DNA from 3 places in the Roseovarius sp. CAU 1744 genome. Region 3 is predicted to be linked to each of the others. Evidence: riboswitches for the same ligand, from Rfam matches in the RefSeq annotation. Region 3 holds a riboswitch; each other region holds the start of a gene.
The links. A riboswitch is a leader RNA that binds a small molecule or an ion and turns the genes downstream of it on or off. The one in region 3 is predicted to bind cobalamin.

Region 1: linked by a shared signal. The riboswitch ahead of AAFO92_RS17295 (hypothetical protein) and the one ahead of AAFO92_RS19955 (DUF1636 domain-containing protein) in region 3 are both predicted to bind cobalamin.
Region 2: linked by a shared signal. The riboswitch ahead of AAFO92_RS00115 (CbtB domain-containing protein) and the one ahead of AAFO92_RS19955 (DUF1636 domain-containing protein) in region 3 are both predicted to bind cobalamin.

What each region holds. Positions count from the first base shown of each region.
Region 1 covers NZ_JBDOQV010000008.1:200,686-203,952, reverse strand. Annotated here, with positions in the region: gene AAFO92_RS17310 (peptidoglycan-binding domain-containing protein) at 1-274, shown strand, start outside; gene AAFO92_RS17305 (cupin domain-containing protein) at 361-759, opposite strand; gene AAFO92_RS17300 (DUF1127 domain-containing protein) at 1,137-1,358, shown strand; gene AAFO92_RS17295 (hypothetical protein) at 1,584-1,847, opposite strand; cobalamin riboswitch at 1,953-2,141, opposite strand; gene AAFO92_RS17290 (FAD-dependent oxidoreductase) at 2,631-3,267, opposite strand, start outside.
Region 2 covers NZ_JBDOQV010000001.1:15,927-19,193, forward strand. Annotated here, with positions in the region: gene AAFO92_RS00095 (recombinase family protein) at 1-70, opposite strand, end outside; gene AAFO92_RS00100 (DUF2924 domain-containing protein) at 25-441, opposite strand; gene AAFO92_RS00105 (DUF3489 domain-containing protein) at 441-659, opposite strand; gene AAFO92_RS00110 (DUF1636 family protein) at 1,189-1,521, shown strand; cobalamin riboswitch at 1,667-1,883, shown strand; gene AAFO92_RS00115 (CbtB domain-containing protein) at 1,917-2,087, shown strand; gene AAFO92_RS00120 (CbtA family protein) at 2,092-2,790, shown strand; gene AAFO92_RS00125 (hypothetical protein) at 2,857-3,267, shown strand, end outside.
Region 3 covers NZ_JBDOQV010000011.1:46,012-49,278, forward strand. Annotated here, with positions in the region: gene cobO (cob(I)yrinic acid a,c-diamide adenosyltransferase) at 189-809, opposite strand; cobalamin riboswitch at 847-1,069, shown strand; gene AAFO92_RS19955 (DUF1636 domain-containing protein) at 1,164-1,526, shown strand; gene cobW (cobalamin biosynthesis protein CobW) at 1,533-2,567, shown strand; gene cobN (cobaltochelatase subunit CobN) at 2,571-3,267, shown strand, end outside.

The sequences.
Region 1 (3,267 bases), on a different contig from region 3:
CAGAACCGAATCCCGACAGGCGATCGTTCGTGAACGCCGGGAAACCTGGTTCGAGACCCCCTGCGCCGATCAGCTGACCCCGGAATTCATCGCCACGTTGCAGCGGGCGCTCGGAGCGCGCGACCTGTATCGCGGCGCAATCACCGGCCAGATGGACGCCCGAACCCGGGCCGCCATCCGCGCCTATCAGGCGCGTCAGGGGCTGGATAGCGCGGTGTTGTCGATAACCGCCGCCCGTACACTGGGTCTGATCGCGATCGAAAGGCCCAGATAGCCGGCACCCACCCGCAATCCGCCAAACCAGCCACAGAGCGCATGGCGTCGCTACGCGACCACCGATCGCAGGCTTAGCGCCTCGCGCTATCTTGCCAGGTATTGCGTGTCGCTGACCTTTTCCAGCCACGTAACCACAGAGCCATCCTGCGCCTCCTGCATCGCCAGATGGGTCATCGGCTGATCGGCCGCGGCGCCGTGCCAGTGTTTCTCACCCGGCGCGAACCAGACGGTGTCGCCAGGGCGGATCTCGCGAATCGGGCCGCCCCAGCTCTGCGCCCATCCGAGCCCCGACAGAACATGCAAAGTCTGCCCCAGGGGATGGGTGTGCCAGGCGGTGCGCGCAGCGGGCTGGAATGTGACGATCACTGCGCGCAACCGGGCGGGCTCTGGTGCGGAATGCACCGGTTCAATCCGTACCTGACCGGTGAAATAATCGTGCCCCCCGTCTGAAGGTGCGCGTGTTCCGGCTTCGAAAATATCCATGGCAGAACTTTCTGGTCAACGTGTTCTGCGCCCCAGCTTATTCGACGGGCCGAACGCGGGCAATCACCGGGCGAGGAGTTGCTGCGAAGTGCTGCGCGACGTGTTTCGTCGGTCATGTCGCGACGCGGGCGATATTTTCTGACGTAACGTCCGTTTCCATGGATAGCCATTTTTCACAACCAACGCTGAAGCACCTGTTAACCATAAATCTTCATTATTTCATTAGGTTAACGATATTTCTGCCATGCACATGCTGCATAGCAGCATTGCTGCGCCAGGGGTTGTGCATCCGCAGCATCGGCGTATCTAGGCCTCAACGAAACGGCGCTCGTAATTGACCAGCGCAGAATGATGATGATGACGCAAGGAGCCTGACAATGGCATTTGCAACTGAAAAACACGGCGCCACGAGCGCACTGCAGATCGAGATCAGCGCTGCTGTTTACGCGTTGATGACCCGTATCGCGGATTACCGTGCCTATCGGCGCACTGTCGCCGAACTGTCCAAGCTGGGCAACAATGAACTGGCCGATCTGGGCCTGTCCCGCTCGGGCATTATCGCCGCGGCCAGCGAAGCGGTCTACGGCACACGCGCCTGAGCGCAAAGAGATCGGATGCCCCTCTCCTCCCCCTTATCGGGCATCTGACCAGCGGCAGCGGCACCACCTCCCCTCGAGGTGCCGCTGCCGACAAAAATCCGGGCCACTGGCCCAAACGGAATTGCGGATGGTCCTTTTCTCCTCCTCCCTGGGGCCATACGCAGATCGAAACGGCGGTGCCTTCTCCTCCCTGGGCGCCGCCGTTTTAATTTTTCCGATGCAATGTCAGTGCAACAGGCGTGTGCGCCGCCGGGGGCGTGGCGTCAGGGGTTGCGTCGCCTCTTGGAGAAAGCTCACGAAGGCGCGCGCGGCGTCACTGCTGGCGTTCTGCACGGCACGGCTGCCCAACGCGGCGCGTGCCGCCTGCGGAGTCCCGCCGTCACGGGCACAAAATGCCCATTCCAAGAACCCCAGACGCGCGGCCTGAAGCGCGTCCGCGCCGGTTGCGTCGATGACTTCGAGCCCATCGAGGATACGGGAAATGCTCATCTTTATCTTCTCCCCGGCCGCACCCCGGGCCGGATGGGGCAGAGAGAGACCGGGATGATTGCAGGCACGCCAGGCGCCGCGGCAACCGTCCCCACCGCCCCCCGCGGTTTGACGTTTGTCCAAGGCTGGTTTCCGGGCTTGGCGGGGTTGCGGATGCGGCACCTTCCCAGACCTTCAAGGCCCAGTGGCTGTTGCAGCATCCCCCATCCTTACCGTTGCGGGGGCAGCGCCGGAATCACACCGGCTTCCCAATTCTCCGCCCTGACCGACGGCACCTTGGACCCTGATTGTGGCCGGGAACATGCAACGAGACAAGAGGTTTTTGGCCACGGCAAAATTTTCTGCCTAAAGAAGTATCAGCCGTCTCAAATTCCATGCATTCCAGCCGCCGCACGCCGTTTGTTTTGCAGTTGCAGCAAGTTTGCCTTGCGGTCACGCTGCATTGCGGCATTCTGGGGTCACCAAAGGTCAAAAGCGATACCTCCTCCCATCGTGATCGGCCCGAGGTTTCGGCGGTTCGCGACATCTCCTCCCGTTGCGCATCGCCCAATATGAAAAGTCCAACAGGTCGTGGCCGGGTCGTGTCTTGCCCGGCCACATCTGTTTATTCCCAACACGTTACGCCAGGTAATTGACCCGTCATTGATTCGCAGAGCGTGGATGACCCTCACGGCGGCCACGCCGTCTTGCGGGCGCCTCCCGATCAGCCGATGCCGGCGTCAGCGGCGGGCGGGCGAGCTCAGACGGCCCCGCCCCGATCTTGATCGCGGATATCCGAAAATCCTAGCCGTCGATGCGGATGACTTCGTTCTTCGGATCGTAGGGGCTGTCACAGGTGACAACCGCATCCCACAGCCTGTCCTGCATCTTGACCTGCAGCTTGGTGCCCTCGACCGCCAGATCGGGGGTGACATAGCCCATGCCGATGGATTTGCCGAAATGCACCGAGTAGCCGCCCGAGGTCAGGCGCCCCACGCGGGTGCCTTCGGGGGTATACAGCGCCTCACGGCCCCACGGGTCGGCATCGTCCGGCCCGTCGATCAGCAGCGTGCAGCATTTCGCGCGCACGCCTGTTTCGACCAGCTTGTCCTTGCCGTGGAAATCCTTGTCGAGATCGACGAAACGCGGCAGGTCAGCCTCGAGCGGGGTCGCGTCACGGCCCAGCTCGGTGCCAAAGGCGCGATAGGATTTCTCCTGACGCAGCCAGTTCTGGGCGCGGGCACCGACCAGCTTCATGCCGTGCTTCTCACCGGCTTTTTCCAGCAGGTCGAACAGGTAATTCTGCATTTCGATGGGGTGGTGCAATTCCCAGCCCAGCTCACCGGTATAGGCCACACGGATTGCGTTGACCGGGCACATGCCCAGTTCGATCTGACGCGCCGACAGCCACGGGAAACGCTTGTTGGACAGCGCTGTCGCG
Region 2 (3,267 bases), on a different contig from region 3:
TATAGATGGCGCAACGTATCCGCTTCATGCCGAACGCTTGTTCAGGCCAAAGAACCGCGGCCCGCTCCATTCGGCGCCCGTGATACGTTTGGCAATGGCGCTGAGAGAGGAATAGCGCTGACCATCCATCTCAAAGCCATCTGCGATGACTTGGACCCGGTAGCTCCGCCCGTTCCATTGTCGAACGAGCTGCGTGCCGTGTGTGAGTGCCTGGGTGGGCACTAGCGTTGACTTTGTTCCCGCTCGCAATTGTCGCCGGATCGCCCCGGAATGCCCACCCAACTTCTTGCACTGCAATTCAAAGCTCAGGGCTTTGCGCAAAAACCGCGATGACAGACGCGAAGCTGGCGTGGCGCCTGTCAGGGCAATCCAGGCTGTCAAGCACTTAGTGTGTTCCCAGGTTTCGATGTCCTGGACACTGGCATCCAACAGTGCCGACATCAGGCGCGCTCAGTTGTTTGTGCCCGATACACTGGCCCATTTGGTGAGGGCACGCAGGTCAAAACCAATCCTTGTTTACGCAGCCGTGAGATCTCTGCGCGAACCGTGCGTGGCTGCCAGTTGAATTTATTTTGGATCGTACTGATGGAAACGCCGGATTTGCGGCTCACGAGTTTCAGGAGCTGTGTGCGTTTGGTTTGAGGGTTCTTGTTGGTCATTTCTATCTCCAGTTTGCAACTGCGAACAACCCGCAGTCTTCTACTGAGACAGGCCCGGGAAACCGGGCAAAGTTACAGAAGGACCCCTCCTAACCGTCCATCCCACACATGCTCGCGGTGCAAAGGAAGTCCAGTCCAAATGTGCGGAAACGATATTAAGCAGATATTGTCGACTGCTGCAGCAAAGGTCCGGTGAGAGCCCAACTCGGCAATCGGGATTTTACGCTGCGAGCGCGCGCAGCACGAAAGTCGCTGCGTTCGCTCGGTTCATGACGCTGCGCGGCAGCGGAGACACTTGCCATCCATCCCGGACACGACAAAGATTTTAAGGCTAGGCTAGGGTCGCAGGACACAGCGAGCATTCGCGACGGCTAAGGGAACTTGCTCTGGCGAACATGCTGATCGCCCACATATGGACTTTTCCCAATGCATCGCGTCAAAATGAATCGAGTTTCGAAGTCAAGCTAGTAAGTGACCAGCGGATATTGAATCTCAAAGAGGATCGTTCAATCAAGGATCTGCCCGGCGCATGCCCCAACCAACAGTTACTTTATGCAGAACCTGCCGCGACGCTGACCCCGCACTGTTTGATCAAGTCGCCTCAATGCTGGAGACGTCGGAGGTGAAGGCAAGATTGCAGCAGGTGGACTGCATGTCCGGTTGCCTGCGTCCACAGACGTTGGCTGTACGACAGGACGGCAAGACCGCATATCTATTCGGTGAGATTTCTGCTCTAGATCTGCCAAACATCTTGACGTTCATCCGTATGTATCGAGACAGCCCAGACGGCAACTTTGCCGATGTACGGCCATTGGGAAAGCTGCGATTCAAGGCCATTGCCCGCATTCCGGCAGATTTGTAGTAACCCGCCCGCGACACACCGGGAGAAGCTCCAGCGATAGAGTTTAGTTTGTCGAATTCTAAAGGCAGCGACAAAATTCCATTGAACATGGCGCTGCTGAACTCTTGTACGGCGGTTTCGTACTTGACCAGCCATTGCCTTTTGAGACAGGAATAACCAATACGGTGTTCAAAAGTGCCTAAGCACTGGAACTGAAACGGGAATGAGGACGGTGGACCAAATCGCGGCACCGAAGCCTCAACCGCCCCCGCGACTGTGAGCGGCGAGCGACCTTCCAATACCACTGGCGTAAGGGCGCCGGGAAGGGGGAAGACCGCAGCGACCCGCGAGTCAGGAGACCGGCCGTGTAATAAACGCAATTTGCGCCGTCGGGTGTGACGGCAAGGAGAACTAAAATGACAACAAAAGCGATTAAGGCATCCGCTGTACGCTCAAATATGCTGCCGGCAGTGTTTGCCCTTATACTGGGTCTCGGTATTATCACAGTGACCGGCCATGTTCAGGCTTCTGGCCTGCATGACGCTGCTCACGATGTGCGCCACGCAACTGGCTTCCCCTGCCACTAAGGCCATGTTCAGTCGTATTCTGACCAGCGCGCTGTTCGCTGGTGCTGCAGCGGGGCTGATTGCCGCCCTGCTGCAGCTGAATTTCGTGCAGCCCGTACTTCTCCACGCCGAACTTTATGAGGGCGGCGAATTGGTGCATTTTGGCGCTGATCCCGTGACCGCGCACCCCGATTTGCCCGGCATGTTCGCTGAGCCGATGCGCGACGGCCTGAGCATCATCTTCACGATGTTGACTTACACCGGCTATGCTCTGGTCCTGGTGGCACTGATGTCGATGGCCGAGCGCCGGGGGCATGAGATCAACGGCCGCACAGGCCTGCTGTGGGGTTTGGCTGGCTTTGTCGCATTTCACTTTGCACCTGGTTTGTCGCTGGCTCCGGAAGTGCCCGGCGTGGCCGCAGCCGATGTCGCTACACGCCAAATATGGTGGACGTTCACTGTCGCTACGGCAGGCGTGGCCATGTGGCTGATTGCCTTTGGCGGCAATCTGATGAGCTATCTGGCCGCCGCAGGACTGTTATTGGCACCACATATCATCGGTGCACCTGAGCCCGACAGCTTCGCCGGTCCGGTTCCAACCGAGATCGGGGCGCTATTTGCGGCCCGGGCCTTTGGCATCGGCATGGCCGCCTGGGTACTGCTGGGCAGTTTTGCCGGCTACTTCTGGCAGGTGGAAGGCAAACGCGCGGCTGCTGCGGCCTGATCTCTTGTTCAATTGCGCCCCCGCCGGCCGCACCGGTGGGGGCTTTCAATTTTCAAGGAGGACAAGATGTCCCGTTCTCTCGCCCTCTTTGCCATCGGACTGATCTTTGGTGGTGGCGGCGGCTTTGTGATCGCCGCCGGCAGCGGTACCACCTTTGACGGCCATGACCACACTGACCCGGCGCAACATGACGGCACTACAGAGATGGCAGCCCATAAGCACTCCGCTGCCACTAACCTGCCAGCCGACAGCGATACCCCCAGTGTGGCGATCCAGATGATTAAGGATCCGATGACGGGCTGGAACCTGCGTGTAACGCCGCATAACTTTCGCTTTGCACCGGAAAACGCCTCCTCTGCAGACATGCGCGGAGAAGGTCACGCGCATGTCTATATCAACGGCGAAAAGCTGGGGCGCCTTTATGCCAATTGGATACACCTTCCATCGCTGCCGGAAGGCGATGTTGAGGTAAAAGTC
Region 3 (3,267 bases):
GGAAGCGAAGCGCCCGCCGTCGCGCCAGAGACGCGCCACGGGCGGGGTGATAGCTTCACCGCAGTTTCTTCACTTCGATCAATCGCCGCCGCGTGGGGGCGCGCCGGCGATCGCGCGGCGGCCTGCGGCCTTGATTCCGCGCGGAAGCCCGAACTTGACAAGGTGTAAGGTATGCCCGGCGTGAAATCTCAGAATTCCACGCCCTTCTGTGCCTTGATGCCGGCCCGGAACGGGTGTTTGACCACCGCCATTTCGGTGACCAGATCGGCGATCTCGATCAGTTTCTCATTGGCGTTCCGGCCGGTCAGGACCACATGGGTCATCTCGGGCTTCTCGGTGCTCAGGAAGTCCACGATCTCGTCGATATCCAGGTATTCATAGCGGATGGCGATGTTGATTTCATCCAGCAACACCATGCGGTTTTCGGGATTACGGATCAACTCCTTGGCCTTTTCCCAGCCCTTGCGGGCGGCGGCGATATCGCGGGATTTGTCCTGGGTTTCCCAGGTGAACCCCTCGCCCATCGCGTAGAACTGGCAGAGATCGCTGAAATGCGCCTCGATCAGCGTGCGCTCGCCGGTCTGCCACGCGCCCTTGATGAACTGCACCACCGCCGAGGGCATCCCGTGCGCGATGCAGCGCAGGATCATCCCGAACCCCGAGGAAGACTTGCCCTTCCCGGGCCCGGTATGGACGATGATCAACCCCTTCTCATCGGTCTTGTCCGCCATCAGCTTGTCGCGCGCGGCCTTTTTCTTGGCCATTTTCGCCGCGTGGCGGGCTTCGTCGTCGGTATCGGCATCTGACATGGCGTATCCTTTGCTTGACAAAACGGGGCGCAATGCCGCAGGTGAGGCACGTGCTGGTTTCTGTCTTAGGACAGACGAAGAGGGAATGCGATAGGCCAGGCGACCTTTGCAAGGTCAAAGCCGAACCGCAGCCGCCCCCGCGACCGTGACCGGAGAGGGTGCCCAACCACTGGCCCGCAAGCTGGGAAGGTGGGCAACCCGATGGGCCGATGGCCCGGAATCCGCAAGCCGGGAAACCTGCCAGCGCAAGTGATGTGACGGGCGAACGGGGTGTGTCGCGACCGGCTGTTGGACGACCTGACGTGGTGTCCCTGCTGGCCTATTCCCCATTCGCCACAAGATGAAAGGGATAAGATGGCCGAGGTTGTCGTGACGATCTGCACCACCTGCCGCGCGGGCCAGCCGACCGATGACGAGGGGCCGCGCCCCGGTTCGCGCCTCTATCAGGCGCTGTCGGGCGAGGAACTGCCCGAGGGTGTGCGCCTGCGCCCGGTCGAGTGCCTGTCGGCCTGCAAGCGCGGCTGTTCGATGATCGTGGCCGGCGGACCGGACCGCTGGACCTACATCTATGGCGACATGGACCCGGACCTGCACGTGCCACAGATCGTGGACGGCATCCGCGCCTATGCCGGCACCGAAGACGGCCTTGTTCCCTGGCGTGAGCGCCCCGAAGTCTTTCGCAAGCAATCCATCGCCCGTATCCCCCCGCAGGAGTAAGCCCCCATGTCCGATCTCACGAAAATTCCTGTCACCATCGTCACCGGCTTTCTCGGCTCGGGCAAGACGACGCTTATTCGCCACCTGATGCAGAACCCGCAGGGCAAGCGCCTGGCGGTGCTGGTCAACGAGTTCGGCACCGCCGGCGTGGATGGTGATATCCTCAAGACCTGCGCCGACGAGAACTGCCCGGCGGAAAATATCGTCGAGCTGGCAAATGGCTGCATCTGCTGCACCGTGGCCGATGATTTCATCCCGACGATCGAGGCGCTGATGGCGCTGCCGGAAACCCCCGATCATATCCTGATCGAAACCTCCGGTCTGGCCCTGCCGAAACCGCTCCTGAAGGCGTTCGACTGGCCCGCGATCCGCTCGCGCATCACGGTGGACGGCGTGATTGCCCTGGCCGATGCCGAGGCCGTCGCCGCGGGACGTTTCGCGCCCGACGAGGATGCCGTTCAGGCGCAGCGCGAAGCGGATGACAGCCTGGACCACGAAACGCCACTGTCTGAGGTGTTCGAGGATCAGATCGCCTGCGCTGATATCGTGCTTCTGTCCAAGGCCGACCTGGCCGGGGAAGAAGGCCTGGCCAGGGCCCGCGCCGTGATCGAGGCCGAAACCCCGCGCAGCCTGCCAACGATCCCGATGACCGACGGTATCATAGACCCGCGCGTGGTGCTGGGGCTGGGCGCCGCCGCCGAGGATGACCTGGACGCCCGTCCCTCGCACCATGACGGACATGACGACCACGAGCATGACGATTTCGAAAGCGTCGTGATCGAACTGGGCGAGGTCGAGGATGCCGAAGCGCTGAAGGCGTCGATCATCCGGTTGGCGCGCGAACAGAACATCCTGCGGGTCAAGGGCTATGTCGCGGTCAGGGACAAGCCGATGCGCCTGCTGGTCCAGGCCGTCAGCGAACGGCTGCGCGCCCAGTTCGACCAGCCCTGGGGCGACACGCCGCGCCGTTCGCAACTGGTGGTGATCGCCGAGCATGACGATATCAATCCCGATGCCATTCGCGCGGTCCTGGCCGCCTGATCCATGCATGTCGTCTTTCGCGAAAGCCACGGGTTAGAGGAGACCGACACCCCCCGGGACCTGGGCCAGAGCCCGGCGGATCTGGTGGTGCTGTCTTTCTCCGACAGCGACCTGGGGGCTTTCGCGGCAGGCTGGCATCGGGCCGCCGGCAAGCTGCCCACGCTGCGCCTGGCAAATCTAGTGGCGCTGAAACATCCCCTGTCGGTCGACACCTATGCCGAACAGACGCTCAGCGGTGCCAAGGCGGTTCTGGTGCGGTTGATCGGCGGCGAAAGCTATTGGCCCTACGGGCTGGCAACGCTTCAGGACATGGCCCGCCGGCAAGGGATCGCGCTGGCGATCCTGCCTGCGGATGGCCAGCCCGATGAGCGGTTGGATGCGCTGTCGACCCTGCCGGTATCGACCCTGCGGCGGCTGCAGACGTTGTGCGACACCGGCGGTGCGGTGGCCGCCCAGGCCGCGCTGGCGCAACTGTCGCTGGCCGCGGGGCTCTATGCCGGGCCGGTGGCCGGGGCCAAGACCGTGCCCGAGGCCGGGTTCTATGCGCCCGGTCTGGGTGTCGTCGCCGCCCCGGAACAAACCGGCCGGCCGCTGGTGCTGGTCAGCTTCTACCGGTCGTACCTGACGGCGGCGGACACCGACGCTGTCGACGCGCTGATCGACGCACTGCGATCACAGGGATTCGACGCTTTTGGTATCT